Regions from separate parts of the Paenibacillus sp. J22P51 genome, predicted to be linked through region 3. Evidence: riboswitches for the same ligand, from Rfam matches in the RefSeq annotation. Region 3 holds a riboswitch; each other region holds the start of a gene.
What was found. Region 3 has a riboswitch for cyclic di-GMP ahead of AC58QC_RS11245 (diguanylate cyclase domain-containing protein). Riboswitches for the same ligand answer to the same signal wherever they lie in the genome.
Positions count from the first base shown of each region.

Region 1: it holds a riboswitch for cyclic di-GMP, as region 3 does, so the genes downstream of both, AC58QC_RS22655 (IPT/TIG domain-containing protein) here and AC58QC_RS11245 (diguanylate cyclase domain-containing protein) in region 3, are expected to answer to the same signal.
Region 2: it holds a riboswitch for cyclic di-GMP, as region 3 does, so the genes downstream of both, AC58QC_RS21095 (methyl-accepting chemotaxis protein) here and AC58QC_RS11245 (diguanylate cyclase domain-containing protein) in region 3, are expected to answer to the same signal.

Region 1 covers NZ_JCAUAZ010000012.1:99,536-110,108, forward strand. Annotated here, with positions in the region: gene fliW (flagellar assembly protein FliW) at 48-482, shown strand; gene csrA (carbon storage regulator CsrA) at 476-709, shown strand; gene AC58QC_RS22625 (flagellin N-terminal helical domain-containing protein) at 881-1,699, shown strand; gene AC58QC_RS22630 (glycosyltransferase) at 1,758-2,807, shown strand; gene fliD (flagellar filament capping protein FliD) at 2,880-4,712, shown strand; gene AC58QC_RS22640 (flagellar protein FlaG) at 4,730-5,122, shown strand; gene fliS (flagellar export chaperone FliS) at 5,128-5,514, shown strand; gene AC58QC_RS22650 (hypothetical protein) at 5,511-5,885, shown strand; cyclic di-GMP riboswitch class I at 6,063-6,156, shown strand; gene AC58QC_RS22655 (IPT/TIG domain-containing protein) at 6,233-9,433, shown strand; gene AC58QC_RS22660 (glycosyltransferase) at 9,586-10,573, opposite strand, start outside.
Region 2 covers NZ_JCAUAZ010000010.1:183,546-194,118, forward strand. Annotated here, with positions in the region: gene AC58QC_RS21055 (ATP-binding protein) at 1-1,032, shown strand, start outside; gene AC58QC_RS21060 (P-loop nucleotide/nucleoside kinase family protein) at 1,498-2,025, shown strand; gene AC58QC_RS21065 (low temperature requirement protein A) at 2,087-3,175, shown strand; gene AC58QC_RS21070 (GNAT family N-acetyltransferase) at 3,200-3,742, shown strand; gene AC58QC_RS21075 (DinB family protein) at 3,923-4,378, shown strand; gene AC58QC_RS21080 (MFS transporter) at 4,463-5,803, opposite strand; gene AC58QC_RS21085 (autorepressor SdpR family transcription factor) at 5,973-6,251, shown strand; gene AC58QC_RS21090 (SdpI family protein) at 6,248-6,886, shown strand; cyclic di-GMP riboswitch class I at 7,094-7,185, shown strand; gene AC58QC_RS21095 (methyl-accepting chemotaxis protein) at 7,260-8,789, shown strand; gene AC58QC_RS21100 (bile acid:sodium symporter family protein) at 8,805-9,788, opposite strand; gene hflC (protease modulator HflC) at 9,969-10,573, opposite strand, start outside.
Region 3 covers NZ_JCAUAZ010000004.1:66,781-77,353, reverse strand. Annotated here, with positions in the region: gene AC58QC_RS11270 (extracellular solute-binding protein) at 1-809, opposite strand, end outside; gene AC58QC_RS11265 (carbohydrate ABC transporter permease) at 872-1,753, opposite strand; gene AC58QC_RS11260 (ABC transporter permease) at 1,770-2,705, opposite strand; gene AC58QC_RS11255 (malate:quinone oxidoreductase) at 3,104-4,612, opposite strand; gene AC58QC_RS11250 (phosphatase PAP2 family protein) at 5,090-5,752, shown strand; cyclic di-GMP riboswitch class I at 6,010-6,101, shown strand; gene AC58QC_RS11245 (diguanylate cyclase domain-containing protein) at 6,173-7,837, shown strand; gene AC58QC_RS11240 (spore germination protein) at 7,916-9,259, shown strand; gene AC58QC_RS11235 (hypothetical protein) at 9,263-10,372, shown strand; gene AC58QC_RS11230 (Ger(x)C family spore germination protein) at 10,369-10,573, shown strand, end outside.

The DNA.
Region 1 (10,573 bases), on a different contig from region 3:
CAATAGCTAATGCTATTGCCTTAAATTATTGAAGAGGAGGATAAAGAATGTTTAATTATTTAAATGGGAAAACAATTAGCTTTAATGGAACAATACTTGGTTTTAAGGAATTAGATATATTTGAATTGGAGATAATTGATGCAAATGGACCTTTTGCATATTTAAAGAGTATAGAAGAAAAGAGTATCGGTTTTGTTGTAGCCGATCCATTTACTTTTTTCAAAGAATATAGTTTTGAATTGGATGAAAAAGATAAGGCGTGGTTGCACATAAATACTCATGAGGAAGTTCTTGTGTTAGGGATTATTACCTTGAAAGATCCCTTTGAAAAATCAACAATGAATTTGGTGGCGCCGCTTGTTATTAATATTAATCATCTTGCAGGAAGTCAAATTGTGCATGCACCATCTAAAGGATATAGTACCCAAACACCTTTATTTCCAAAATTAAACGAGAAAGGAATTGAAGGTGAATCATGTTAATTCTTACAAGAAAAATTGGCCAGTCTATTCTAATAGGTGAAAATGTTGAAGTCTTCATCACATCTATAGAGGGGGATCAAGTGAAAATAGGTATAAAAGCTCCTAACGAGACAAGGATATTTCGTAAGGAAGTGTTTGAGGCAATTCAGCAGAGCAATAAACAAGCGATTACAAGGCTGCCGAATATCGAGAACATGAGAAAAATGATGAATTTAGAAGAGATTTAGGGTAGATAAACCTATTGCCTATATTAAAATGATAAAAAAATTATAAAAATAGTGAAAAAGAACTAATTAGCTATAAACTTTCTCCAGAGTTCAGCCGATAATATAAAAGTAAGGTCAAAGACCTAAATAATCCACATGGATGTGGAATACAAATTCAAGGAGGAATAACAAATGATTATCAATCACAACATGAATGCAATGAACTCGCACCGCAACCTGCAACTGAACAATATTCAACAAGGTAAATCCAGTGAGAAACTATCGTCTGGTTACCGCATCAACCGTGCAGCTGACGATGCAGCAGGTCTTTCCATCTCCGAAAAAATGCGCGCGCAAATCAAATCCTTAGGTCAAGCACAACGTAATTCTCAAGATGGTATTTCACTTGTACAAACAGCTGAGGGTGCAATGAGTGAAGTTTCTGATATGCTTGGTCGCATGAAAGAATTAGCAGTTCAAGCAAACAACGCTACTTACAATGCTTCTGACGTAGCTGCTATGGACAAGGAATATCAGGCTTTGAAAGGTGCAATCGATGGTGTTGCTACAACAACTAAATTTAACGGAATTACTCTGTTAGATGGTTCCACTACAGCTCCACTCACAATTCAAATTGGCGATTCAGTTGCTGATGTAGCTGCTATCGACTTAACAAACACTGATATTACATCCGGTGCTGCAGCTCTAAATCTTGGAACACTCTCAGCTGCATCTTCTGGTGCACAATTAGGGGCAATTGATACTGCTATTGGTAAAGTTAACGGCTTCCGTTCAGATCTTGGTGCATTCCAAAATCGCTTAGAGCATGTATTTAATAACCTGGGTACAACAGCAGAGAACTTGCAGGGTGCAGAATCCCGTATCCGTGATACAGATATGGCGAAAGAAATGATGAGCTACACGAAGTTCAACATTCTTCAACAAGCAGCAACTGCAATGTTGGCTCAAGCAAACCAAGCCCCTCAAGGTGTTCTTCAATTGCTTCGTTAATTTGCAAACTAGAAAAAAGCCCATGTATTTGGGCTTTTTTCGTTATATAGGGGGAACTATGAAAGTTAGCGTTTGTATGATTGTGCGTGATGAGGAAGCGAATATCGGAAATGCTTTAAGTAGTATCCCAGAGTCTTACGAGAAGATAGTAGTGGATACGGGGTCAATAGATCAAACTGTTAAAATTGCTTTGGAGCTAGGTGCAAAAGTAAGTCATTATACCTGGAACCACGATTTTTCAGCTGCAAGAAATGCATCTATTACTCAAGCCAATGGAGATTACATCCTTGTCTTAGATGCTGATGAAAAGCTTGCCGAAGATGCAGAGAGACAGATTAATAAATTTGTATCAGAATATCCCATTCATGCTGGTACAGTTATTATAAATAATATACAGGCCCAAGAGGTCACTAGACATAGGATGGTTAGGTTTTTCCCAAATAACTCCCAGTTTTTTTTTCGTGGAAAGGTACATGAACAAGTATACTGTAATGATGTGGTAGCTGATTTCATGGACACAAAAGTGAAAATAATTCATTCTGGTTATCACTCAGACCAGTATGATAATAAAGATAAGTTCAAAAGATATTTGGAAGTTTATAATGAACATTTAATAAAATTCCCAAATGACGGTTACATGCTCTATCAATTAGGTAAATTATATTTTTCTAAACATCATTTTCAACAGGCTCGTGAAGTATTTTATAAGTCGTTGAGCCAAAATGAAGAATCAATGCTATATTTCCCGGTTCTACTTGTATCTTTGGGATATGTGCTTAAGCATTTGGGACAAAGCGCGGAAGCTGAAAAGTTATTGCTAGCTTACTTTAACGTGTACAGAAATTACCCTGATTTGCCATTTTTACTTGGATTACTTGCAATGGATACAGGGAAAATAGAAAGCATCGAAAGTAATTTCAAGAAAGCTCTAGAAATTGGAGAAACAGATAAATATACATCAGTTGATGGTGTCGGGTCTTATAAGGCGGCCTTCAATTTGGGGATTTATTACGAACTGACAGGCAATCTAAATCTAGCTAGGAGTTATTATGAGATTTCCGCTAAATATGAATATAGGGAGGCTCAAGTAAGATTATTAAAAATATAAAAAAATTACTATAATTCGAGAGATAAATGGTCGATATAATAGTATATAGAAATAAATTGGAGGTAATGGGATATGCCGATGAGAATTAGTGGTATGGGCTCGGGTATGGACATCGACAAAATTGTCGGTGATTTAATGAAGGCAGAAAAAATGCCACGGGAAAAGTTGAATCAAAAAAAACAAGTACTTAGCTGGCAAACAGACATGTACAGAGAAGTTAACTCAAAACTTGCCAGTTTTAGAGATTTTTTAAGTGGAATGAGATTTTCAAGTGCCTTAAACCAATCTCAAGCAGCATCTTCAAATCCATCTCAAGTATCGGTAACGGCGAGTAATATTGCCAACCCAATATCACACACGATTGCTGTAAATGAATTAGCATCTGGCGCAATCAAGAATAGTACTCCAGGAGGAGTTTCTAACCCAGCGCTCATTGGGAATTCTTTAGCTGCTAGTATTAACATTACAAGTGGCGGAGCAACCCCTAATGATTCCATTAATGTAACTTTGAATGGAGTAACACAAACCATTAAGCTTACAGCGGGTACTTATGATAACAGCCAATTAACAACTGAGGTTCAAAAACAGTTGGATAATGCTTTTGGTGCAAATAAAATTAACGCTAGCCTTAATGGGGGCAAGCTGGAAATTGTACCGAATGGGTCAAGTGGAAGCCTACCGCAAGTAGTCATAGGTGCGGTATCTGGAAACAGTGGCATAACGGACTTGGGGTTTGTTGATCAACAATCTTATAAAATTAATGTAAAAGCTCAGTTAAAGGACATTGCTTCCAAGTTCTCGACTCCACTTACTATAACTCCAGCAGGTTCGACATTTGATTTTAAAGTAAATGGTCAAGTAATATCATACACGGATACAGACACACTCAGCTCAATTATTTCAAGAGTGAACAGTTCCGCAGCCAATGTAAATATGAGCTATGATTCAATTAGTGATTCATTTACATTTAGTAGTAAAACAGTAGGTGCAACCGCACAGGTTGATCTTCAATCTGGAAGTGGTAATTTTCTCAGCTCTATAAAAATGAATTCAACGATAGTATCGGGTAAAGATGCTGATGTAACAATTGATGGAGTACCATCCAAACGAGATTCTAACAGCTTTACATTAGATGGGGTCACTTACTCTTTAAATAGCAAGACAACATCAGATGTAACAGTTTCTGTTACAAAAGATAATGATGCTATTCTGAGTAAAATTAAAGATTTTGTGACTCAGTATAATGATATGATTGGTTTCATTAATCAAAGATTAAGCGATACAAAAGTAAAAGGTTATGATCCATTAACTGATGAGCAAAAGAGTAGTATGAAGGATACTGATATTACTTTATGGGAAAATAAGGCGAAGGCAGGTCTTTTGCATAATGATACGATATTATCAAAAACCGCGAGTAATTTCCGCTCATTATTAACCGAAACGGTACAAAATATTCCTACAGCATATAATGCACTATATAAAGTTGGTATAACTACGGTTTCTCCTGCAGCAGCTTATAATCCTATTGATGCAGGTAAAATAAAACTCGATGAAACCAAATTAAAACAAGCATTATCACAAGATCCAACTAGTGTAATTAACCTTTTTACTAACCAATCATCGAACGATGTTTTGGATGAAAAAGGAATTGCACAAGCATTATATGAACAAGTAAACAACAGTCTGAGCGACCTAGTCAAGAAAGCTGGACGCGTCGGTGGAATTTCAACAGACATAAGTACCGATTTAGGGAAAAGGCTTTATGACATGCAGAATAGTATTAGTACTTTTGATCGTAAATTAAGCAGTAAAGAAGATTACTACTATAAAAGATTTACCGCTATGGATCAGGCTGTTGCTAATGGAAACAGTCAAATGTCATGGTTGTCTCAGCAATTCAAATAATATAGGGGGTATTACAGATGAACATAAATTCTATCTCAGCTAAAGGAAGTGTTACTCAAACAATAACTGATGTGGTTACAAAGGCATATAAGAGTGATACTATCCAAGAAGGTAATCATTCAAGTTCAGTTGATTCTTCCTCCTATGTTGAGTTAAGGCATAAAAAAAGTTATGAGTTGTCCATTGCTGATGAGGCAGTTATCAAAGCGATTAATAAAGCCAATCAATCAATTATGGGTGTAGAAAAGAAATTTCAGTACAGTATTCATAAGCAAACTGGGGATATAGTGGTAAAAGTTCTCAATGCGGAGACTAATGAGGTAATTAGAGAGGTGCCACCAGAGAAATTCCTGGATTTAATGGACAAGTTACAGGAGATTAGTGGCGCTATTTTTGATGAGAGGGGATAACAACAATGAATAAAGCACAGAATCTTTACATTAATACTCAGGTTAATACTGCCCAACCAGGAGAACTTACTTTGATGCTCTATAATGGTTGCTTAAAATTTATGAAGCAGGCTCTTGATGGGATGAATAAAAAGGATTATGAGCTAAAAAATAGTAATCTCACTCGAGCTCAAGATATTATTAATGAACTCTTAATTACACTAAACATGAATTATGAGATTTCGAAGCAATTATCAGCGTTATACAACTATATTAAAGAAAAATTAATCTATGCAAATGTTCAATTGGATGTTGAAAGTCTTCAAATATGTATAGATTTTATTCAAGAACTAAGGGATACATGGTCTGAAGCTCTGAAGGTTATTAAGTCGAATAACAAGGTAACCGTATGATCCAGATTCAAAGCGCACCTGATTCCTTGTTCGTTACATTGAAGCACTCTATAGAAAAAGTTTTGGAGCTAGATTTAGGAATGGATGATTCAATAGAACAGCTAAATAATTTGCAAATAGAGCAAAATGAGCTTCGAGAGAAAATAGACAAACTTAACTTTCATTATAGTAAGTCAAATTCTTCGCAAGAATTAATAGCAGTAGTTAAAGAATGCATTGATCTGCAAGCCCGATTAAATGAGAAGATGAATAGCTACAAATTGGAGTTGGCCCGCAACATTAAACATATTGAAAATGGTCATAAGGCACGGAATGGCTATCGATTATTACCTACACAGATAGATGGTTATTTTATAGATAAACATAATTAACAAATGAGAAAACCGGTAGGTATTCCCATCTTTTTTAAAGGATTGGAAAGGCTTTCTGGAATAAATATTAGGGAATGCGACCCAAACTTTTGTCATAACTTAATAAAATAACTGTTCTACCGGTGTGTTATTTATGGTAATATTTACTTATGTAATCGCTTGATTTCTACAAAATAACAGCATATTTGGCAAACCTATAGAGATATAGGGACGCAAAGCCATGGGTCTTGAATAGTCAGAATAGACTACTCATGATCGCCAGGTTGCAAACTGTTTGAATGTTTCTTCAAGCAATAGCAATCTGCTATTGTTTTTTTTATTTCTAGTATAAAAGGGGAGGAAGAACAATGAAAAGAATTCACAAGAATTTTTTGCTTACAATGGTCTTAATTTTAGCTTTTAGCGGATTTTCTGTTCCGCTCACATCAAAAGCCAATGCTGCAGTGAATGATTATGTAACGGTTTCAAAAAGTGTTAACCCGACTACCATTACTACCGAGCAAGAAGCCGAAGTTACATTAAATATTAAGGGGACACCGCCAGCTAACATAATTATGCCCAATGATGTCATTCTGATTATTGATAAATCTGGTAGTATGGGTACTAGTTATGGTAACGGTGTTACCAAGATGAGCGCCGCTAAAGATGCAGCAAAAGGCTTTATTGATCTTATGGATCTAACAAAGCATGAGGTTGGCATAGTGGATTTTAGTTCAGAAGGTGTAACAGGCACGTTTCCACTAACAACTGATGCAGCTGCTGCAAAAAGCTACATTAACACCTTATCTGCTAATGGAGCTACAGCAACTGGTTATTCAATTGATCAAGCCATAGCGTTGCTTTCCAACCATCGTCCTGATGCGCAGCCAGTCATTGTTATCATGACTGATGGCGAAGCTACTCTGCCTAGTCAAAATCCATATGAGTATGCATTACAGAATGCGCAGCTTGCAAAAGACGCAGGTATTGTATTTTACACAATTGCTTTGCTATCGCCTACTGATAATCCAGATACCAGTGGTCCTAATATTTTATTAAAACAAATGTCTACAACAGAACAGCATCATCACTTTGTTCTTGGTACAACAGGATTATCGGAGATTTACACCAATATCGTAAAAGAGATTGGTGTAGCAAGTGCATATAATGTTGTTGTTACCGATACTGTTTCTTCTGATTTTGATATTGTACCGGGTTCCTACGATAACAATATCCCAAAACCAACAGTATCAGGAAATACATTAACTTGGAATTTTCAAGAGTTAAAAAATAATGATCTTGTTTTTAAATATAAGATCAAACCTAAGGATCCTAATAAAGCAGGAACACTTTCAGTATCCACTTCCACATCGAACATTACTTACAACGACTACGCCGGTGCAAATCGTTCTAAGTTAATACCTAATACTTACATAAATGTAACTTTTCCAGCTCCAACAATTACATCAATAGTAAATGATAATGGAAGTCCTGTAGGAGGAGAAACAGTCACAATAAACGGTTCTAAGTTTAGACCAGGTGCTACTGTTACTTTTGGTTATACTGATGCATTAAATGTTAATGTTGTGAGTAGCGATCAGATTACTGTAACTGTTCCAGGAGGAGCTCAAGGAACAGTTACAGTAACAGTTACCAATCCAGACAGCCAAAAAACAACTACAAATTATCAATATAAAGCGGATCCTGTTGTTACATTAATACAGCCCAATAATGGGCCTTTAGATGGTGGAAATCTTGTAGCGTTCACTGGGAAATACTTCATGAGTGGCATAACCGTAAAATTCGGTGGCGTTGCCGCTCAGACTTTCTTGAATGCTAGCTCAACTTATCTGAAAGTGTATGCCCCTGCTTCTACTACGGAAGGTCCAGTTGATATTTCCCTTGAAAACCCAGATGGAACAAATTTAACGATATCAGGCGGTTATACCTATAACGCACCTCCGATAGTTAAGTTAGAAATCAATTCGGTTAGCCCGAATACAGGTCTAGTTTCTGGTGGAGACGGTGTTAATATTATAGGGACGAAAATCGAAAATGGTGCGAAAGTTTATTTTGGCAATGACGAAGCGCCCATCGCTACTTATTACTCAAGTGAAAAAATCAAAGTAACTTCACCTCAGGTTGCAAATGCAGGAGCTGTAGATGTAAAAATTGTAAATCCAGATAATACAACTGCGACATTGGCTAATGGATTTACATATAATGCTTTGCCCGTAGTACCTGCTCCGAGTATTTCAAATATCTCACCTAACTCTGGGCCTACGATTGGTGGCACAGTAGTTACTATTACTGGAACAAATTTTGTTAATGGAATGAATGTATTTTTTGGATCGATACAGGTACCTATATCAACTTTTACTTCTACTTCAAAAGTTAAAGTTCTATCTCCTGTATCAAGTGTCGAAGAAACTGTAGATGTAAAAGTGGTAAATCCGGATGGACAAGAATATACATTGGTTTCAGGATTTACATTTATTGCACCACCACCACCGCCATCACCGGTTATTACAAATTTAACTCCGAATAGTGGTATAACGACCGGAGGAGAATTTATATCTATTGACGGGCAGAATTTTATAAATGGAGCAAAAGTTTATTTTGGAAATAATGAAGCAATAGTAGCTAGATTTACTTCGAGTTCGAACTTAACAGCCACTGCTCCGGCTGCCGTAGCTGAAGGACTCGTAGATGTAAGAATTGTGAATCCGGATGGGCAAGGGGGTACTTTAAAAGGAGGTTATACTTATCTTGCACCACCACCTGTGCCGGCCCCGCAAATTACTTCTATAACCCCTAACAAAGGATTTGTACAGGGTGGAGAGGGAATAACTATTATTGGGGCTAATTTTCAACAAGGTGCTTCAGTAACATTTGGGTCAACAACTGTAAATGCAGTCTTTAAAAGTACAATAAAAGTTGTGGTAATTGCTCCTTCATCTACTAGCACCGGGGCGGTAGATGTGACCGTTACCAACCCTGACGGACAAAGCTTCACTCTAACACAAGGGTATACCTATGAACAACTAGTTCCAACTGTGACTAGCTTGACCCCAAGTAACGGTCCTTTAGCGGGAGGTACTGTAGTCACTATTGACGGAACAAACTTTGATCCTAGTATGACAATCAGCTTAAATGGCAAACCAGTTCCTATTAGTACCTATTATGGAAGCACTAAAGTAAAGATCATTACTCCAAGCAGCACTACTTCCGGATCAGTTCCACTAGTAATTAAATCACCATCAGGGGGAACGGCGGCGAGTACATTTACGTATGATGCTCCACCTGCAGCCCCTGCACCAGTAATTACTAGTCTGAGTGTAACAAACGGATCTGTTGCTGGCGGAACTGTTGTTAGCCTAACTGGTTCAGGGTACGTATCAGGGCTTAAAGTTTACTTTGGGTCTGCATTAGCCCAAGTAGCAACTTATTACGCAGGAGGACTCAAAGTCAAAGTAATTGCACCTGCAGGAAGCCTTGGTTTCACGGGAGTTAAGGTAGTGAATCCTGACGGTCAAGAAAGCAATATTGTTCAATACGAATATAAATAATATACTTGATTACTTATAGAGAAAGCCTGTTGATTTTTATCAACAGGCTTTCTTTTATTTACGATGATTTAATTAAATGTCGCGTTAATACGATATAATGTGGAGGAATAAGTTATAAAAACGATTGAGGTGTATGATTTGCTCCGTTGCTATTATTGCAGAAAGTTACATTCGGACAGATCAGGAAATTGCTTTAAGTATATCGAAGCAAAGTTACGGTAAGTTTCTTCATCTGCATTTTCCCTGATTAACCCAATGACATCAACAGAAGGTTCGATATTGAACGATGCTTCTAGAAAAGTGTAAGCTTCTTCCGCATTTCCTAAACTAAAATACCATATTCCAACATTTTTTAGGCCTTCGGCATGGAGCAATTCGTTCTCTAGAAGGACACTATACAGGTCGAGGGCCTGCTCATTAAGTCCTACATGGAAAAACCAGTCTGCCATACGGTTTAAGATGATTTCATTTGCCATATTTTTCATAAGCGTTAAATAGATCTCCGAATATCTGTAACGCCATAGCAGTTGTAGCGCTTGCGTAAACTTATCCTCTTGATGTGTTAGGACAGCAGTATTCCAAGATTTATTATCTATTGCCAGCAGGGCCTGTTCCACTATGGCAACGCAGACAGTGGAGTCTTCGATCGCTGCGTGAGCTATCGAAATGTCTTGCTGTGCAATGGCAACTGCAATTGCCAGTGAATCTTCTAAGGATGCCTGCTGAAGAGAAGATATAGTGAACTGGGACAAATTGTGGAGCAGCAAATCTTGTTGGACGATGTCAGTATCATCCAAACGGAAATTGAGTTCCTTCATATTCTCTGAATACTTGGAAGCTAGCTCAAAGCTACCAATATTCAATGCCATTTTATGTAATAAAATTTTATTTATGGGCTGGTGAAGGGGATATAGTTGTTCAATAATATCCATCACTTGATTGCTTGATTCTGTTTGAAGCATATAATCCATTAATTTTTGTAGTACAGCGTAATTTTTTGGCTGAAGCTGGAGCGTTTTCACCCAATGATGGATCGCACCTGTGATATCATCTTTTCTGCGCCTTATTTCAGCAATAGATTGATGTGGAACAATCCTTCCGAACGACGGCTTCACAATCCAATATGGTGAACCTTTCATT
Region 2 (10,573 bases), on a different contig from region 3:
GCAGATAACGGTTATGGCATTAAGCTGAAGGATCTAGAGGGAAAGTTTACGCCTTTCTATGAATCCGAGAAGAGTGTGGATCCTGATAAACGGGGCAGAACGACCTCGGCGATGCACGGTAAAAATGGGATAGGTCGCTTAACGTTCCATCATTTCGCTTCTGAGGCTATCTGGCAAACCACCTATGAAGATGGTCTTCTACTCAAAAACACGTATAACATTCACATTCAAGCTAAACGCCTAGATGCCTATCATGTAACGAAGCAGGATTTAACGGATAAGGACAGAGGGACGACAGTCACGTTTAACAATATCATCAAGGAATTCGTGGTTGAGGATTTCATGGCATTTTTGAATAGAGAATTTGGATGGTTCTTGGAACTGCATGCGGACAAGCCCTTCACGATTCGAATTGATGGTGAACCGTTGAATTACGCTAGCTTGATCGCGGAAAAGGAAACCTTTACATCCATGCATCCGATGTCGCAAACGAAATTTCGAATTACCTATATTCGTTGGGCAGATCGTATGAATCACGAGTATTCGAAGCTCTATTTTATCGACTCGAAGAAGAAAGAGCAGCATAAACAGCCAACGACGTTTAACAATAAAGGGGATTCTTTTTACCATAGTGTCTATATTCAGAGTAAGCTGTTTGACCAATTTGATTTTAGTAGTGAGGATGCAAGTGGGCAGCAGTCGTTTACATTCGGTGCGAGTCGAAAAAGCGATGCTTTTCAATTTCTATTAGATGAGATAGGCACGTTTATCAATGAGAAAAGGCAGCCCTATCTGCGAAAATTATCCGATGCGGTCATCAAGGAGTTTGCTGAAGCTAAGGCGTTTCCAGCGTTCACAGGTGATCCCGAGGCGGCGAGCCACCGGGATGAACTAGAAGCTGCGATTCGTGAGTTGTGCCATGCGGAGCCCAAGGTATTTGCTAGATTGAACCCAGAGCAGAAGAAGGTGCTTGCTCACCTGATGCATTTCGTAGGTTCAGAGGAACGGCAGCGCTTGTTGGCGGCTCTATAATGGGTACTATAAGAGGCTGGCCTACCCTCGCATGTTCCACCAGCGGCAGACCGGAAGAAGCGTATACGGATTCTATTCCAGTATTTGAATAGGATTGTGTTGCGTAGCTAAGCTGCGTCCTCAAAAGGGCGTGGCTTTTTTTATATCGAGCAAACTAACTGGATTTTCTCCATCTATTTCAACCATAATCGCGATATTTGGTGAATTAGCTGTGTTTTCTACAGTTATTTCTCATAATAATGGCCGATTGTCCATAATTGATATAAAATAACTTCATATTTTCCATCTGTCCCCTGCAATCAGTTGATTTCTTTAAAATTAGCTGTAGATTATACAGGTAAACGCTGGGCCGGAGCTACAGGATTATCCATTTTCATCTCGAATACTTGGAGACGGCATTTTTTAGGGGAGAACGTGAGGCATGAGGGGAGAGCTTCATAACGCCAGCGGTAAGGAGTGTTAACCATGCAAACTGTCTATCTGTTATCAGGACCAGCGGGAGTGGGAAAGTCCACGACTTCACGGGCTTTGGCCAAGGTCTTGCCAAATTCAGCTTATATTTCAGGTGATGCTGTTAGTCATATGCACGTGAATGGCCGTGAGAAACCATGGGAAAGCCGATCTGAGCTATCACTCATTTGGCATAATATTTGGCGGCTTACAGCTAATTTTATTGCACATGGCGTAGACGTGATCGTCGATTATGTGACATTCCCTGGAGAAACAGAATGGCTCCAAAAGCATTTAATGGAATTAAATGTTAATATCGTTTATGTTGTTTTGTGGACGGACAAAGCGACTCTTCTGCAAAGGGATCAAACGAGATTACCGCAGCATCAAATGGGTGAACGCTGCCTAATTCTCATCGACGAATTTGAGAGCTCTGGATTAGAGTCGAAACATCTTCTGGATACGAGTCTACTCCGTGTTGAGGATTTGAATGAGATCATAGAGGACATTCGGAGTAACGCTAAATATAGGCTTAAATCGTGAAATTGCTGAAGGGAGCCTTACAATGAACAATCACGCATCAGGGCTGCACCACATCAAGGCAATCGTCGAGAAAAAGGTGACTTGGCTCGAGCTGTTTTACGATCTGCTATTTGTCGCGGCCGTGTCCAAAGCGAGTCATGTCCTGCTGCATGTGCATCATGGAACGATCCCGCTCGAGTATTTGAGCAAATTCGTCCTCATCTTTATTCCAATCTGGTGGGCTTGGGTGGGGCAGTCCCTTTTTGTGAATCGGTTTGGGCGGGATAGTACCTCGCATCGTATTTTTCTCATCCTGCAATTATTTTTCGTGTTAATTATGACGGCTAGCCTGTCGGTCGATTTTGATCAGTATTTTGTGCCATTCCTAATCGGCTACTTAGGTTTACGGGCGATGACGGCTATTCAATACCTAGCTGTACATAACAAAGAGGAAGAACATCGACGCCACACCGCCCGTTATTTAGGCAGCCGTTTTTGGATTGGGCTTGCGATATCCGCGCTCTCCCTTTTCTTTGATTCGTGGATTCGATACGTTGTTTTGTATGCGGGCATAATGGTAGATATACTGCTCCCATTAATAGGGCGAAAATATTTGGTGAAAAGTCCGATCAACACGCATCACTTATTAGAGCGCTTCTCGTTATTTACCCTTATCCTGCTGGGAGAATCGGTTATTAGCATTCTTGCCGTCTTGCAATCGAGTGATTGGACATGGCAATCCATTGTGTTTGCTTCCATCACCTTTCTATTAATCATCGCGATGTGGTGGCAGTATTTCGAGAATGTGGAGAAGAAAGTGAATAAGGCGCTTGAAACGGCCGGGCAAACCATCATCTATGGTCATTTATTCATTTATTTATCCTTGTGCATGATTGCCGCATCCATACAGCTGTTATTCTTAGAGCAATTGAATTATACGTTTATGCTAAGCTTTATTTTTGGTTCTGTGCTTCTGTACTTTTTCTCAACATCTCTTGTTTTTCATAAGTATAGACATGCACATCAACGATTAAGATTAGCCCATTTAGCGCTATTTATTGGGGTGCTTGCCGCATTTCTTGGGTTGGATCTGATGTTCAAAATGCCAAATTACGTACTCATCGGAGAAATGATGCTTTTCTTTGTTGTCTATGCGAAGGGAACGACTTAATTATCACTTGGAGGGGAAAATGATATGCGCGTAGAAATTAACGCTGACCTTACACTCAAATCACTCGAACCAAAGGATGCCGAAGCTCTATTTGCATTAACCGACAGCTGTCGTGAATACCTGAGAGAATGGTTGCCATGGGTGGATGCGACGCAGAATAGCAATCAATCAATAGCTTTTATCCAGCACTGTCAAAATCAAGAGGCATCCAATAATGGCTTCACTGCTGGCATTTGGTTCAAAGGAGAGTTCGCAGGCTGCGTCGGATTTCACCCGATCAATTGGGCTAATCATTACGCCAGTTTGGGGTACTGGTTAGGGGAAGGCTTTCAAGGTCATGGCATCATGACGCGTGCTTGCCAATGGGTTGTAGATTATTCGTTTAACGAGCTGGGCTTAAACCGAGTAGAAATCAGATGTGGGGAAAGCAATTTCAAAAGCCGGGCCATTCCTGAGAAATTAGGGTTTACGAAAGAAGGTCAGATTCGGGATGCCGCATGGCTGAACGATCATTATATCGACCTGATTGTGTATGGTATGCTGAAGCGTGAGTGGAAGAAGGGTTGATCTGTCGAAGAAAAAAGCAGGTTGCATAGGCAACCTGCTGTCAACTGTCCGGGGAGAGAGAGATCCCTCCGCTTTGTTAAGCAGCGCATTGTGCGGAAGTGTCAAAAAGTGTATCCAAGTGTCATTTAAGCTACAATCAAAATACAACAAACATTAATTCATCCAGGAGGTTTGAGAAAGATGAGAGATTCATTTGTTTTCGATTTGGTAGACAAACATCGCGGACGGATGCTGCAGTTGGTTGAAGGATGCCCTGCGGATAAACGCAGCGTTATTCCTGCTGGCTTTAATAATCATGTACACTGGCATATTGGTCATATCCTGACGGTGAGCGAACGAATTATATTCGGTATTTCTGAGCAACCGACAGTGCTTCCTGCCAGTTATATGGGGTTTTTCGGCAATGGCACTAAACCAGCGGATTGGAAAGAAGAACCGCCTGCTTGGGACGTCATTGTGGCACAGTTGAAGGAGCAGGCTGAACGGATTCGTGCGAGTTTGACGGATAAGCTGGCTGTACCGGTCAAAGAGAACTTTTTCAAAGCAAAAACGATTGATGAACTGATCCTCTCGAGTATTCTACATGAGGTTAATCACGAGGGCATGATTGCCTCGATGCTGAAAGTATTAAAATAACAGGGCTTCGTATTCGAAAAAGGCACCTTCACCCCGAGATGGGGAACGAAGGTGCCTTTATTCATACGGAACGTGTTTTCGTTTTTATTTGGCTGCTGCGCTATCCTCGATACCTACCCGCATCTCTGAGAGCCTGTACCACAGAAGCATTCCGAGTGAACAAAGCCCGACGACGAATAACAAACCATAAACATGCTTGTACGAATGTAGGAGCGACGTATTCCGCTGGATTTCAAGTAGAATGCCGCATAACGCTACCGACATGGATCCTCCAAAAAACTGGATCAGCTGCATAAGTCCCATGCCAGAGCCAATTAAATGCTTCGGCAGGATGCGTGAAGTCTCATTATTTAACGATGCGATTGTCGCGGAAAATGCAGGCGAGAAACAAAGATAACCGAACATTACGACAAACGGTGAAGCACCAAGCAATGACGAGAATGCGATCATCACCAGAGATAAAACCCCGTGGCCGATGAGTAGAAATCGCAGATTGCCGAACCGATCAATCCAGCGGCCGACGAAGCGGGTTAGGAACGCGGACAGAATCGCTCCTGGTGCAATCGTTAAACCGATGATCATAGCGGACTGATGGAACACCTTGGCGAGAACGAGTGGCATTAGAAATAGATTCCCAAGGTTCAGAACCAAGATGCAGAACCCGATTACTACAAGCTTACGAAACGCTGGATTCGCAAGTAATAAGGGGTTTATGAACGTGTTACTTGATCGTCTCAGGTGCCAAACATGTACACCAATGGAAATGGCACTGATGGCAAGCCACACGCCAGAAATCTGCGTGACCGCGAGTAGCAAGGTCGCGGCATTGACTACCGTCAATAGCGCCCCTAGCATGTCAAATCGGAACGGTACAGGCTGTTCTTTGGGAAGCAAGCGTAAGAGAAGGGGAAGAATGACTAAGACTAGACAGGTAATGGCGAACAACCCATTCCAGCCAAAGTATTCACTTATCAAGCCGCCAACGATTGGGCCGAGCCCGAAGGCCATTGCGCTGCCCGCAGAAATCATGGCAATCGCGGAACCTCTTCGTTCAATCGGGATATAACGGCTGGCGAGAACTAATCCAAGACCGGCCATCACCCCTGCGCCTGCGGATTGGAGAATACGTGCCGCCAGCAGGGTGTGGAACTCCCTTGCGAACAGTCCGAATATCGAAGAAAGTCCAAGCACAACTAGCCCTACGGTGAGGAGTTTACGTATCTGTACCACATCCGAAAGTCTACTGTATATAACCGTAGATAAGGCATAGCCAATAGAATAGCTGGAAATGACCCAAGACCCGAGATCCGCCGTGATGCTGAGATCTTGAATAATACTGGGAATGGAAACGTTGAACATCGTCGTATTCATAACAACAATGAACAAGCCAATCGTCCAAACGGGCATTACAATTTTATCGTTCATGTGGATCCATCCTGTCTGACGTGAGAAGTACGATGATTTCTTTATTATAAACCTACATAGTCTAATAACCAAAACAGATTAAGGCACATGCCAATTGACAGGCGGAAGAAATGGAGGTAATATCTTATTATATATTTAGATAAATATCTAAATAAGGAGGATCGGCCATATGAATGAGGCATTTAAAGCGCTAGCGGACCCGACTCGTCGTGAAATTCTACAGCTGCTGCGGGAAAAAAGTATGAATGCTGGAGATATAGCTGATCATTTCAAGATTAGTAAGCCGAGCATATCGCATCATTTGAACCTGCTTAAACAGGCGGGACTTGTACTTGATGAACGTCAGGGACAACATATTATGTATACCTTGCATACTACCGTTGTTGAAGACGTCATTGGATGGATGTTTAACATCCTTAACAAAAAAGATGAGGAGGAACAGTTATGAAGAAATGGAGGGAGATTTTATTAGTTGTGATTAGCCTTTCCCCAGCGATAGGGGGCTTGGTTCTGTATAATCGTCTTCCGGACACGATGGCGAGCCATTTTGACATGAATAATGAAGTGAACGGAACGATGAGCAAAGAAATGTTGCTTCTCATGCTGGTGTTACTGGGTTTGCTGCCGCTATTCATGCGGGTGATGAGATCCATCGATCCGAAGAAAGCGAATTTCGAGAAATTTCCTGCGGCTTTTGAGGTGACGCGGTTCGGGGTTACCATCCTTTTAGCTGTCGTAGGTTGGGCGGTCATTTGCTTTAATTTGGGCTACAGCTTGGATTTTCAGAAAATCACCATGATTTCGCTAGGCGTGTTGTTTGCCGTTATGGGGAACTTTTTGACGCAGGTGAAGCCCAATTATACGTTTGGCATTCGGACGCCGTGGACACTCGCCAATGAAGAAGTTTGGAGAAAAACGCATCGTTTGGGCGGTCCGCTTATGTTGATTGGCGGAGTTGTATCTTTTATCGCTGCGTTCTTAATGACCTCCGTCGCGATCATCGTCTTCATAGCAGCAATAGCAATCAGTTCCTTAACTCCAGTCATCTACTCCTATGTATTGTTTAATCGTCTTAAGAAGTAAATAGGCTCTATGTAGGCTGCCAGCGAATCGTTGAGCAGTCTTTTTCACATGTGGTCAATAATTTTCGCTAATCGACAAAATCTTACAAAAATCGCTATGTACACATGTGGGCTTGCTACCTATAATTAGCAATAGGAATTGTGCCTTTAGTCGGGTGTCTGAAGTAGTAGATGGACGAATGAATGGTTCTTATTTTGAATATTAACCTAATAGAAAAGGCAAATCAGTTGGAAACGCTGAGACGCAAAGCCATGGCCTAAAGCATCCATAATGTATGCTACGGTTGACAGGTTACCGAGTTAGATGGGAGCATCCTTCATTCGGGATGGTCCTTTTTCTTTTATCATTAACATTTTCTAGGGGGAAGCTTGTCGTGAAAGCAAAAAAACGTGTCATGCAATTCATTGTCATCGGAACATTGATCTTGGCTTTACTGGTACATGGCTTATCGAGCTTTATTCATGGGTCCATGGACCATGACGCAATGGTTATACTTTCTCCCACTGCTTCTGTCCTACTTCAATGGCTATTTTGGTTGCCCATTGCGCTTGTCAGTCTGAGTGTTATTTTGTATGGATTACATAAAGATCATGCTTGGATACCATTCCTTCACGCTTTGTCACTTACCTTTAGCAGTTTCTCAATTATTGCCGGGGGGAAAGGCATGGTTGAGTACCACTTTTCGATCTTCATGGTGCTGGCCATTCTTATGTACTATGACAACATTAAGCTGCTATTGCTCAGTACCGTGTTATTTGCAGCGCAGCATCTATTGGGATATTTATTCTTTCCAGAGCTGGTGTATGGGGTAAAAGTCTATGCGTTTTCAATGGTTGCCATCCACTTGGTGTTCGTGATTCTATTTATCGGTGCAGTTATTTACCAAATCGTCTCGAATCGCAAAAACACGCAAGCCTTCGAATTAGCCCAAAACGATAAACTGCAGCAAACCGTCAAAGACATTATTGAACGTCTCTCCGATACGTCGCAGGAAGTACGGATGAATTCAAATGGACTGTCAACACAGTCCTCCGAACTGAATCGCTTAACCTCAGAAGTCGTTCAAACCATGAACAAGGTGGAGCAAGCGGCGATCAATCAAGAACAAGGGGTGGAAGTCAGCAGAAATGCCGTTACCGAAATGTTAAAAGATACTTCCCTCATCGCAGAGAACTCGTCGAATGTCTCTGAAATCTCTAACCAGGCTGCACAGGAAGCTGAGAAAGGCAATGAATTGATCCAATTGGCTGTTCATCAAATGCAATCGATGAATAGCACAATTCACACGACAGCCGAAAAGGTGAAAGTGCTGGGTGAACGCTCCGAAGAAATTAATCAAATTGTTAACTTGATTACAGATATCGCCTCGCGTACGAACCTGCTTGCCCTGAATGCAGCCATCGAGGCTGCTCGCGCAGGAGAGCACGGGAAAGGCTTCACGATCGTTGCCAGTGAGGTCCGTAAACTTGCTGAACAAACGAGTACCTCTGCCAAACAGATCGCGGATCTCATTCAGGATGTTCAATCCAATAATCAGGCATCTATCGATTCTATGGATCGTGTGATTGTGACCTTCGAACATGGTAACGATGCTGTCGTTGCTGCGGGTCGTGCTTTTGAACATATTTTAAAAGCCGTTCATTCTATTGCCTTACAAATGCGTGATATTCAAGGGGCATCCCAGCATGTGTCCGCAAGTACACAGCAATTCAGCGTGACAATGGAGGAAATTTCGCATCTATCTACACAGCTAGCGATGAACGTGAAATCCGTAAGTAAACGGACGGACCAGCAGGATCAGCTCATTTGCAAAACGTCGCAGCTGGCGGAGTTGCTAGGTGGTCTGAGTGATAAATTAAATGACATTATGAAGACGACAGAGCAGTCATTCTCCCAAACCTAGAGTTCGACAATCCATTTACATCTGTTTAACGCTATTAACTTTTAAGCAGGGTGTATCGCTTTTCAACGCATATTTCCGATTCAGCAGAAAGCCGAAGAGGGAAGCAAGCGATTGCTGGAACAGCATGCCAAGCACGACAGGAATCGCAACGGGTGGCGGGAAATAAGCTACAGCGAGTACCGCGCCCGCACTAATATTACGCATACCACTGTTAAAAGTAAGGGCGACCACGACATCTTGTTCCCAACGGAACAGCCTAGCGACAAGCCAACCGATCATGTAGCCCAGTGAGGCTACGATGAGCACAAATGCTGCCAACCCGAGTAATTTAGCATCGAAGTCTCGTAAATACGGAGCAATGACAGAGCTATTAATCGCGACGACGATGCCCATGAATATTTTAGAAAAAGGACCTAGACGGCCTCCCCACTGCTCCTTAATTTTCCCCCGCGTCCATTGATTCAGCAGCATCCCGATGAGTGAAGGAACGACGATCATGAAGAAAAGGCCTTTCATCATGGCCAAAGTATCGAGATGCACTTTGGTGCCTACCAATAGGGAAAGTGTATACGGTACGACGAACGGTGAAAGGATCGTATCCATCAGAATGATCGAAAGCGTCAGCACAATATTGCCTCGATAAATCGCCACCCACACGAAGCTTGTAATCCCAGTTGGAATGGCTGCGGCCAAAATAAGTCCCGTAATGGTCAGCGGTTCGTGACTATAAACAGCATGTCCGAGACCTAGTGCGATAAGCGGCATCCCGACATGTAGAATAAATAAGGTGGCAAGGAGCGGCAGCGGTTGAACGACAACCTTGATGAACTCTTTGAAGCTGGAGGAGATACTCCCCGAGAAGGTCATAAAGGCGAATAACCATGGTGATAGATAGGTAAACCCAGATAAGTGACTCCCGAGCAGAACCCCGATAAGGACACTGATGGGTGTGATGAGCGGCAAAATCCTTTCTAATTGACGATTCAACTGAGGCAGCATCTAGGTGAACATCCTTTCGTGACCAGTTCAGAACGGGTGCAGTAGTAAGCCGATTTGATTATGATCTTACAATTGTAGCAGATCAATAAACATAAGATAAGAGTCGATTGGACGAAGGTTAATGACATGAATAAAAAAGCATGCCATCCCGAGATGAGCATGCTTTGAAAAGTCACTTATTTATTTACCAAGTAAAATTTTCGTGTAAGGGGAATCAATAGGCAGCATAATGACCGGCTCCCCTTTGAAGGAGACTAAGTAACTATCCAGTGTACGATAGAAATTGTAAAAGGCAGGGTCCTTGCCGTAAGCAGTGTTATAAATTTGAGCGGCTTCCTGCTCACCTGCGGCCACAATTTTCTTCGCATCCGCTTGGGCCTGAGCGATCAACTCGCTTGCCTGTCTGTCAGCCTTGGAGGTGATTTTCTTCGACTCTTCATCCCCCTCGGACAAGTACTTCGCCGCAATGGATTGACGGTCGGAGATCATCCTTTTATACACGCTTTGCTTGTTTGAATCAGGCAGATCAGTACGCTTGATGCGCACATCGACGATTTGGATGCCGTAGTTATCGCGTTCCATCAACTCGGAAACTTCCTTCGTAATCTCATCGTTCAGGTTACCACGCTGCGTATTTTCGCTAATGATATCGCTGTAATTGATTTCCGATAATTTCCTTCTAACCGTGTTATACACAGCGGCATCAATGCGTTCTTCCCCGCCTGTGATCGATTGAATCGTGCGCAGGAACTGCTGAGCATCATCAATTCGCCATACCGTATAGT
Region 3 (10,573 bases):
GAGAAATCCTGATTAATTAATTTTTCCGAATACAATCTTTTCAACAACTTCAATGAATCCATATAAGGCTTCGTCATAAATTCAGCAACGATTTTCCCATTCTCCACACCCCATTTGTTAGGTGCGCCATTCGGAACAGAAAGACGAGTCATGAAGCTGCTGCTAAGAACTGGATCATTATAGTTTTTATCTAGGAAGAATCCGTAAGTATCCGCTTGACCGTTCTTATCTGGATCTTTTTCTGCTACGGTTTTCGCCATATTGTACCAATCATCAAGCGTAACTGGCGGCTTCAATCCGAGGGTACCAAAGAAGTCTTTACGGTAAATGATACCGGCACGTCCAATATCACGGTATAACGGCAGTCCATACAATTTGCCATCCACTTTAATGTTGTCGTAATACATCGGACTAAGCTCAGATAGATTCTTGTAATCCTTCAATAGCGGACCAATTTCCCAGAACAACCCAGACTGAATGGCATTAAGTGTCGAAGCGTTAGCTTTCACTTTAAAGGCTTTCGGCATTTCGTTAGAAGCAATCATGATGTTCTTTTTATCTTCAAAGGCAGCATCTGGAATCCATTGAATATCGATTTTGGCATTCGTGTATTTCTCTATGGCCTGCTCAATATCACTGCCTTTTTTAGGCGCTTCCCCAACCTGAGGCGTTGCGATGGTCACCTCTAGAGGCGTGTTATCCACCGCCGTTTTCTCCTCTTTCTTCGAGTCTGTCGCGTTTCCACATCCAGCAAGTGTACCTGTTGTCAATGCGATGGAGCAAAGTAGAGCCATATACCGTTTTTTCATCTTTCTTACCCCTCCATAATTATGAATAATATGGTACATATGCAAAGATAAACCTTAGTAGGTTATCCCTTTACCGAACCTAATAAAACGCCTTTTGCGAAATGCTTCTGTAAGAACGGATATACGAGAACAATTGGTATTGTCGCGACCACAATGGAAGCCATCCGAATCGTTTGGGGCAAATAATCCGTCGGATCGGACTGTGAGGTCGAATCTCCAATTTTATCTTGAGACATGAGAACAATTTGCCTAAGCACAACCTGTACCGGCCATTTCTCAGAATCGTTGATATAAATAACTGCATGGAAGAACGTATTCCAATGTCCCACCGCGTAAAACAGTCCAAAAGTCGCCATAGCTGGCATGGACAAAGGCAGCACGATTCTGAATAAAGTACCGATATCGTTACAGCCATCAATTCTCGCAGCATCTTCCAAACCATCTGGAATTTGCTGAAAAAAGTTTTTCAGAACGACTAAGTTAAACGCACTGATGGCTGTTGGTATCATAAGAGACCAATATGAATTGATCAGGCCGACCGATTTAACGACAAAGTAGGTCGGGATCATACCGCCACTGAAAAGCATCGTAATGAGAATCAGTAACATAAAGGTCTTACGCCCACGTAATGTGGCCCGAGCCAATGGATACGCTGTAAACGAAGTGAGTATAAGATTGATCAATGTTCCTAAAACGGTTACATAAATCGATACTCCGATACTTCTAATCATGGTGTCTGTTGAAAAAATATATTTATACGCGCTAAGCGTAAATTTGGTAGGTATCAAAAGCAATCCGCCCTTGACAACCTCCGAAGGAGCTGCAAACGATACCGAAACAATATAGACAAACGGTATAATAGTGATCAAGGAAATGAGGGTTAATAACGCATAGTTAACCCAATCGAATACTTTATTGCTTAATGTCTTGTCATTCGTTGGCATTGTTTATCTCCACCTCCTAGTAAACGCCTTCTTCGCCAAATTTCTTCGCTAGTCTGTTCGCGCCGAGGACAAGTACCAGCCCCACTAATGATTTGAACAAACCAACTGCTGCACTGTAACTATATTGAGCCTGTGTCAAACCCTTCAGATACACATAGGTATCGAACACTTCGCCCACTTCACGGTTCATAGAGTTCAGCATAAGGAAGATATGCTCAAAGCCTGTATCAAGGAAGCTGCCCAATCTTAGAATAAACAGAATCACAATCGTGCTGCGGATAGCAGGAATCGTAATATGCCAGAGTTGACGCCAGCGACCAGCCCCATCCATCCGAGCAGCCTCATACAATTGCAAATCGACGCCAGATAAAGCGGCTAAGAAGATAATCGTCCCCCAACCTGCCTCTTTCCAAATCGATTGCGCAATAATCATGGGTCTAAACCATTCTTCGCTTAGCATAAATGAAATTTTCTCAAACCCGAACTGCGCTAGCAATTCATTAACGATGCCACCCTCTGTTGTAAATAGCACATAAAATATACCCACCGCGACTACCCACGAAATGAAATGCGGCAAATAGAGCAGTGTTTGGACGATTCGTTTGAACATCTCTCTTCGCGCTTCATTTATCATGAGAGCTAATAGGATCGGAAGCGGAAAAAAGAAGACTAAATTATAGATGGCTAACAATAAAGTGTTTCGAAATAGTGACCAGAATTGAGGCTCCATAAAAAAACGTTCAAAATGTTTAAAGCCAACCCATGGACTGTTTATAAATCCGACAAAGGGCTTATAGTCCTGAAAAGCCATGACCAGACCAAGCATCGGCACATATTTGAATACGACGAAATACAAGATCCCGGGAAACAAAAGTAGATACATCCATCGATCTCTTATGAGATCTCGTACTAGCTGTGATCGTTTAAATGAGCTTAATCGAGCTCTTTGCATTTGTGCTTCTAAGGGTTGCGGCACTCGACTTCCTCCTGACTGATATGTTATTGGCTTCCCATGTATAATAAGTTATCAAATGAATAACAGGCTATCGTACTCATTTAACTTCTTTTATTCGAAGTATGAAAACCCTTACAGGACGGGGGTTTAGCGGATGCGAGATCTTCAAGTTATCATTCTTTGCTGTAATAGTAATAATTTAGCTGCTATCTTCATTCCGTTATATCGCACGAAAAAGCCCATAGTTATCATCCGAAAATTCTAGTTGATAACTGTGGGCTTTCTGTCTCAATTTAATACATCTTCCTGTAGCCGCGGCAACAAAAGAAAAAAACCTTGATTTAACAAGGTTTTTCAAAAATTACACTATGATGATACATTAACTAGGTATTATCTTACGTTTGGCGTGCTACCTGTAATGACCTGTTTTTGTTTAGACCAAGCGTCCGCGCGGTTGAAGTATGAATTTCGTGGACCAGCTCTGGGTTTTTCATTAGTGACACGCCGTAAGAAGGAATCATTTCTTTTATTTTCGGTTCCCACGCTTTGATATGTTGCGGGAAGCATTTTTTTACTAACTCAAGCATAACGGAAACGGCAGTAGAAGCACCTGGAGAAGCGCCGAGCAAAGCAGCTAATGAGCCATCAGCGGCACTAATAACTTCCGTACCAAATTGAAGCGTCCCTTTTCCGGCAGCGGTATCCTTGATAACTTGTACACGTTGACCCGCTACGACTAGATCCCAATCCTCGCTTTTGGCATTTGGTATAAACTCGCGTAACTCTTCCATGCGCTTTTCTTTCGATAACATGACTTGCTCGATCAGGTATTTGGTCAATGACATGTTTTTAGCACCTGCCGATAACATCGTCACGAGATTATTCGGTTTGACGGATGTGACCAAATCAAACATTGAACCGGTCTTTAGAAACTTTGGTGAGAAGCCGGCAAACGGTCCAAATAGCAACGATTTTTTGTTATCGATAAATCTTGTGTCAAGATGCGGAACTGACATTGGTGGAGCTCCAAGCTTAGCTTTACCGTATACTTTAGCATGATGCTGTGCGATAACATCCGGATTTTTACACACCATAAATATTCCGCTTACCGGGAATCCGCCAATATTTCTCCCTTCGGGAATGCCGGATTTTTGCAGTAAATGCAGACTTCCGCCTCCGCCTCCGATAAAGACGAATTTGGCAGTATGACGCTCGACCATACCTCTGTCGTTCCGTACCTTCAATTCCCAAGAGCCGTCGTAAGTACGTTTAATATTATCAACACTATGTCTGTATTTAATATCGACATTTTTACTCTTTAAGTGGTCAAACAAGATGCGCGTTAAAGCACCAAAGTTGACATCCGTGCCTGCGTCGATTTTGGTTGCCGCGATAGGTTCATTCGCTGGTCGGCCTTCTATAATAAGCGGAATCCATTCCATCAATTTGCGAGGGTCATCGGAAAATTCCATCCCTTGAAACAGAGAATTCGTTGACATCGCTTCATAACGTTTCTTTAAAAACGATACATTCTTCTCCCCCTGTACCATACTCATATGAGGCAACGGCATGATAAAGTCCTGTGGATTACGGATTAGCTTGCTGTCTACAAGATAAGACCAAAATTGCATGGAATCCTGGAACTGTTCATTGATTTGAATAGCTTTGCTAATATCTACAGATCCATCTGGTTTTTCGACAGTGTAGTTAAGCTCGCACAGTGCCGCATGTCCTGTTCCTGCATTATTCCACTCGTTAGAGCTTTCCTCTCCTGCAGTTTCGAGCTTCTCAAACACTGTAATTTCCCATTCCGGTACTAATTCTTTCAGAAGTGTCCCTAATGTCGCACTCATGATTCCTGCACCAATTAAGATGACGTCTGTTTTAGTTTCTCTGTTGCTCATTATTACCATCCTTATACCCTAAAATTTGCAGAAAGGATGTAGGCGCCACTCCTTAGGCGCTACAGCAAGCCAGGGCGCGACCTAGTCATACACCTTTCTGGATCCATGATAAAACACTCGATTAAAATATTTATTTACTATTATATGATAGTTATAAGCTATACGACAAGAAGTGCGTAGAAGAAGTCTTACCGGATAGTCCTTATGGCGTGGAAATCACTCGCGGGAATGAGATAATGTCCTTGTCAGAATATGTGGAGACTATTATGGCGAGGAGGACTGGAGACTACATGAGATGGCGGGAATGCACAATAAAGGAAACAAACACCTTACTTATTAGCAATAAAAGTATTCCCAAATTCATTAAAAATAATAGCTAGTTCATTCGCGAATGTGGCTATACTAACAAATGGGTATCCCGACCTATCCATTCACCCACCTATTTGATTACACCTAGAAATTGGAGCTATCTTGATAATGAATTCTAAATTAAAAGTCACCATTTTTCTTATTTTGAGCATACTCACATTAATTAGCTTTAGCGTGGTGGCCTCCATGTTAAAGGGGCAGTGGATCGCAGCTTTTGACAGTGGTATCATCTCATATATTCAAGGGCTGGAAACGCCATGGTTAACTTCCATGATGAGGTTGTTTACATACATTGGTTCGTCGCCAGTTGTCATTGTCATTTTCCTTGGCAGCTTGTTTATTCAAATTAAATTCCTGCATCACCGCAAAGAATTAATTCTGTTTGGAATTCTACTTATCGGCACCGTAGGTTTGAATCAGCTTCTTAAAATCATCTTTCAGAGAGAGCGCCCCTCCCTCCATAGGTTAATTCAAGAGACGGGATACAGCTTTCCAAGTGGTCATTCCATGGCAGCCTTTGCCTTATATGCTTCACTAGCGTTTCTACTTTGGAGACACCTTCCCTCAAAGTTTGGCAGGACCGTGGTCATTTTGAGCAGCATAAGTATGATTCTTCTCATTGGTATTAGCCGGATCTACCTCGGTGTCCATTATCCTAGTGATGTTGTAGGTGCCTATTTGGCAAGTGGATTTTGGTTCACGTTCATCGTTTGGCTATTTCAATGGTATATGGAGTATCGCTATAACAAAAATAAGGCAAGTAGTAGTTAAAATTCTTCACCTCCCCCTTTCTAATACAAGTATTTTATGTCATCATCCAGTAAGCCTCATAAACACGGATTAGTCACTTCTAACGTGACTAATCCGTGTTTTTTACCTATAAAGTAAAAAAATGGTTCGTCTTTACCTTTCTTTATTATATTCGACAAAAGACCGCATTTATCGCTATATACAGGTAATTTTTACCTGCTCTATAATAGTTAAATAGTAGTAGATGGAATGGGTACTGAAGTACAGATAAACATGAAAATCGAAAAGGGCAAATCATCGGAAACGATGAGACGCAAAGCCATGGCCTAACGCATGCCAATTCGGATGCTATGGTTGACAGGTTGCCGAATTTGAAGGGATGATCCTTTATTCGGGATGATCCTTTTTTTTATGCCGGGACAATAGTAGGAGGGATCTCTTATGCATAATTCGCTATCGGAAAGTTATAATTTCGTGCTTGTTCTGCTTTCGTTCGTTATTGCGCTGCTTGCCTCGTTTACGGCTTTGAATCTAGCTCGGAAAGTATCCACTTCGGAAGGATGGCACCAGAAGAGCTGGATTATATGTAGTTCCCTCGTGATGGGTGTAGGCATATGGTCCATGCATTTCATCGGGATGCTAGCTTTTCATTTGCCCAGTGGCGTGACCTATGATATTTCGATTGTCAGTATCTCCATTCTTGTAGCGGTTGGAGGTGCACTGGTCGGACTTGTGGTCGCCTTCCAAGCGAGCTCTATCCGTTCGAGGTTCCTTATTGGCGGTACATTCATGGGGTTAGCAATTAGCGGCATGCATTATATCGGTATGGCCTCGTTACTACAAGTGACTACTCACTATAAGCTCGTACCGTTCACGTTATCGATTGTGATCGCCATACTAGCATCCATCACGGCGCTTTACTTCTTTTTCAAACGGAACCATCACCGACTCTTCATTAGTAGTCTTATTATGGGTATAGCGATTACAGGTATGCACTATATGGGCATGTCATCCGCTGTGATGACGTTTCCTCCGGTAACACTTCCGCATAGTGCCAATGCTGTGAATATGGACTTCATTATCGTGGCTATGTATGTGGCATTTGGAACGCTGCTCATCTTTGCCATCAGTTTTATTAGCTCGCTCTCTGTGGATCGACGATTGGCGGAACAGATTGCGCTTAAAGCTTCTATATTAGAATCAGCCATCGATTGTATCTTCATGTTCAAATCTCAGGGCTGGATCATTGAATTCAATCCTGCAGCAGAAGCCATATTCGGCTACGCGCGCAAAGAAGCGCTGAAACGTACGTTATTCGATCTCCTCTTTCCTTTCGATCAAGACGGACAAGATGCTGCTTTGTTATATCAACTGTTAAGTCAGAAGGCCGATTCCGTCATTGGCAGACGCTTTGAAATTATCGCGTACCGATCAGACCGCAGCAAGTTTCCGGCCGAAATTATCATTACGGATATCATTTATGGGGGGAAAACGATTTATACGGCCTACCTCAGGGACTTAACGGAAAAAAGGAAATCAGAAGAACTCATTCATCAGTTAGCGTACTTCGATCATTTAACTGGATTGCCTAATCGCAATCAATTCAATGAGCTGTTCCAGCATACTTTAGCTCACGCCCAACAGCACCATGAGACCTTAGGCGTTATGTTTCTGGATATTTATCGGTTCAAATGGATTAATGATTCCTTCGGTCATCTGGTTGGGGATCACACCTTGCATAAATTTGCTGATTTACTCTCTAGTTGCTTACCCGAGAATGGGACCGTCTCTAGATTAAGCGGCGATGAATTTATCATCTTGCTTCCCCAAGGGAATCAACAAACGATTAGAGAGCAAGCCCAGAACATCATCGCTTTGTTGGAGATTCCTTTTAACATGGATATTGGGGATATTTATGTCTCTACGAATATTGGTATTTCGATGTATCCCTACGATGGCGATACACAAGAGCTTTTGCTCAAGCATGCAGACCAAGCCATGTATGCCGCCAAGGATCTGGGGCGAAACAATTACCAATTCTTTCAACAAGGTATGCACATGAAATTCCCCCAGAAAATTGTCTTGGAACAATATTTGCAAGGTTAACCTCCTCCGCTGATTATTCTCCCCCCTTTCAGGGCACGCTAAGCCGCATGGTAATGTAAGGGAATTGGGGGAATTCGCATGATCGAACAAATCCGTGCTGAGTTGAACAATCCAGCTGACCTATTCTATGACACCCTCGACAATGGCTATATGCAAATGGAAGTGAGCTACTTCCCTTCTCTCTGCGATCAGGCTTTAATTAAGAATGGATTGACCATTCCTTACTCTTATTGCTTTAACCCCGAAGAATTCGAACGTAATCTTCACGCGAATCCTGCCTTCGGTAAAGTGGATCAATCCGAGCATTGGACACCCTTGTTACTCAAAGGTACTGTTCTCTTTCAAATTGAAGATCAGGTCTACCGCTTCGACGTGCAGCGAAAGTTTCAGGACAAGCCCGACACCGTTCAGGTAGAAGTTGCGATTCAAGGGCCTCAAAGCGCCCTTACCGAAGATTTGGATTTAAACATAAGCCTCGTTCGTATGCGCTATAATGCGCCCTCCCTTTGCGTAGAAAAGCACATGATTGGACAAATTTCGAAAACGCGTATTACCGTTCTTTATGATAAGAATCTTGTCAATGAAGATGTACTTGGACTATTAAATGAGCGAATTTCCAACATACAAATCAAAATTCTCCAAGCCGCCGGCCAGCTCATGCAGGCGCTTTCGGGACGGAGGCATCGTTTCTTCCCTATCATCCTCCAAACAGAGCGGCCGGATCGTATCGCAGCTAATCTTGAACGAGGAAAAATCGCCCTGCTTCAAGATGGAAGCCGCTTCGGACTCGTGCTTCCTGTTCGGCTCTTCGATTTCCTGCATGCCATGGATGATGATTATGAATCGTATTGGATGAGCAAGTGCCTAGTCCTGCTCCGCTACATCGCCATGGTTTTAACGATTACGCTGCCTGCTCTTTATATTGCGATTATCTCCTATAATCCTGAAGTGCTGCGTGTCCAATTGACACTTTCGATCGCAGGAAGCCGTGTCGTCGTCCCCTATCCGTCGTTCATCGAAGTCTTCATCATGCTATTTATGATAGAAGCCTTGAACGAGGCTAGTCTCAGGCTGCCGCGATATGTTGGCTCCACCGCAACAACGGTTGGGGGCCTCATTCTGGGTCAAGCGATCCAACAAGCTGGATTAGTCAGCAGTATTATGATTATTGTGACCTCCGTGGTCGCGATTTCTAATTTCGTTATTCCAAATAACGGCTTTGGCTACTCCGTCCGATTCATTAAGTACTTTTTCGTAATTGCCTCGATTTTCTATGGGTTGCTTGGTGTCGTCGTTCTTGGCTTCATCTTAATTTCCTATTGGTGCAGCCTTAGAAGCTTTGGCCAACCTTATTTGGCCTTATATATCCCCAAACTTGAGGCGAAAGCACACCATAACAACCTTAGAAAGGGGTCAAAGTAAGTCATGTCGCGGTATACCTACTATCATGTGCTCTATGTCGGCATGATTAATATCATGATGTTTGTCCCCTCTTTGCTGATCCGAGATCGGTTCAATGGTGCCGTTTCGGGCATGCTTGTCGCGATGGTTATTGGCTCCATTCTCTCGCTTGGTACTATGTCTTGCTTTGAGCGGTTTCCTGGACTCGGCTTTCCAGAGATCTGTGATCGGTATACCCCCCGTTGGTTTACCCAAGCCAACATATTATTTGCTGCACTGTGTCTTTGGCTGCCAGCTGGAATTATCGTTATTTATGCTTACTCCGAGACGGTCCGTATGTTCTTTTACCCAGACGTCAATCCCTATCTGAATTTGTTTCTCATGACAACTGCGGCAGTTTGGGCATGCAGCCGATCCACACGCTCTGTCCAATTCATTCATGAAATCATGGTCATCCTCAGCTCTCCCTTGCTCATTTTGTTTATCATGAAAGCTACTTTCAATGAAAATATTAACTGGGATGCTATTCGTTATGTGGCTGGATATATCAGTAAGCCGCCGTCTTTCATGGTGGTTGCTGCTTCTACCTTTTTATTCTCTGGCTACCTCAGCCTCCTCATTTTCAATCGGCTATATACGGTAGGGTTTAAATTCCGTTTTCGCTGGATTGTCCCTGTATTCGGTGTTTCCTTTTTAATCATTACTTTCTTTGTACCCATCGGCTTTCATGGTACGGTAGGGGTTGAAGACTACGTTTACCTCTGGAGTATGACAGCGGATTCCATGCTGACGGAATATGGATTTATTAACCGTGTTTTGTTCGTCTTTCTACTCCTATTCACAGGGTTGTCTCTTCTGTTCGTCATGAATACATGGCACACGACGATCATGCTGATCCGATACTCCATCAATGGCTCGACCGAAGTTGAAGAAGACCCTGTCCCATGGATAAATGTATGGATCGGGTTAGGCATCGGCTCAGTTGCCTTCCTATTCATGCGCCTCGTCAATCTGGAGCGAAGTCAGTATTTTTCCGAATATTGGTTAGTGTTGCGATTTCTCCTGGAAATCTATTTCCTATTTCTGATGCTCTATTTCGTAAGGAAGCAAAAAAAGGAACATGTAAACTTATGAAATCATTTCTCACCTGCCTAACCGTTATCCTAATCAGTGCTTTTCTTAGCGGATGCAGCTTTAAGGACATTGACAAACGCTTCTTTGTCGTCGCCATGGGCATCGATTCGACCGGCAAAGCAGATAAGCCGTATCTCGTCACGCTGCGGCTTGCTATCCCCGCCTCCAAGTTGGGAGAAGGCTTGGCAGAAAGCCAGATCG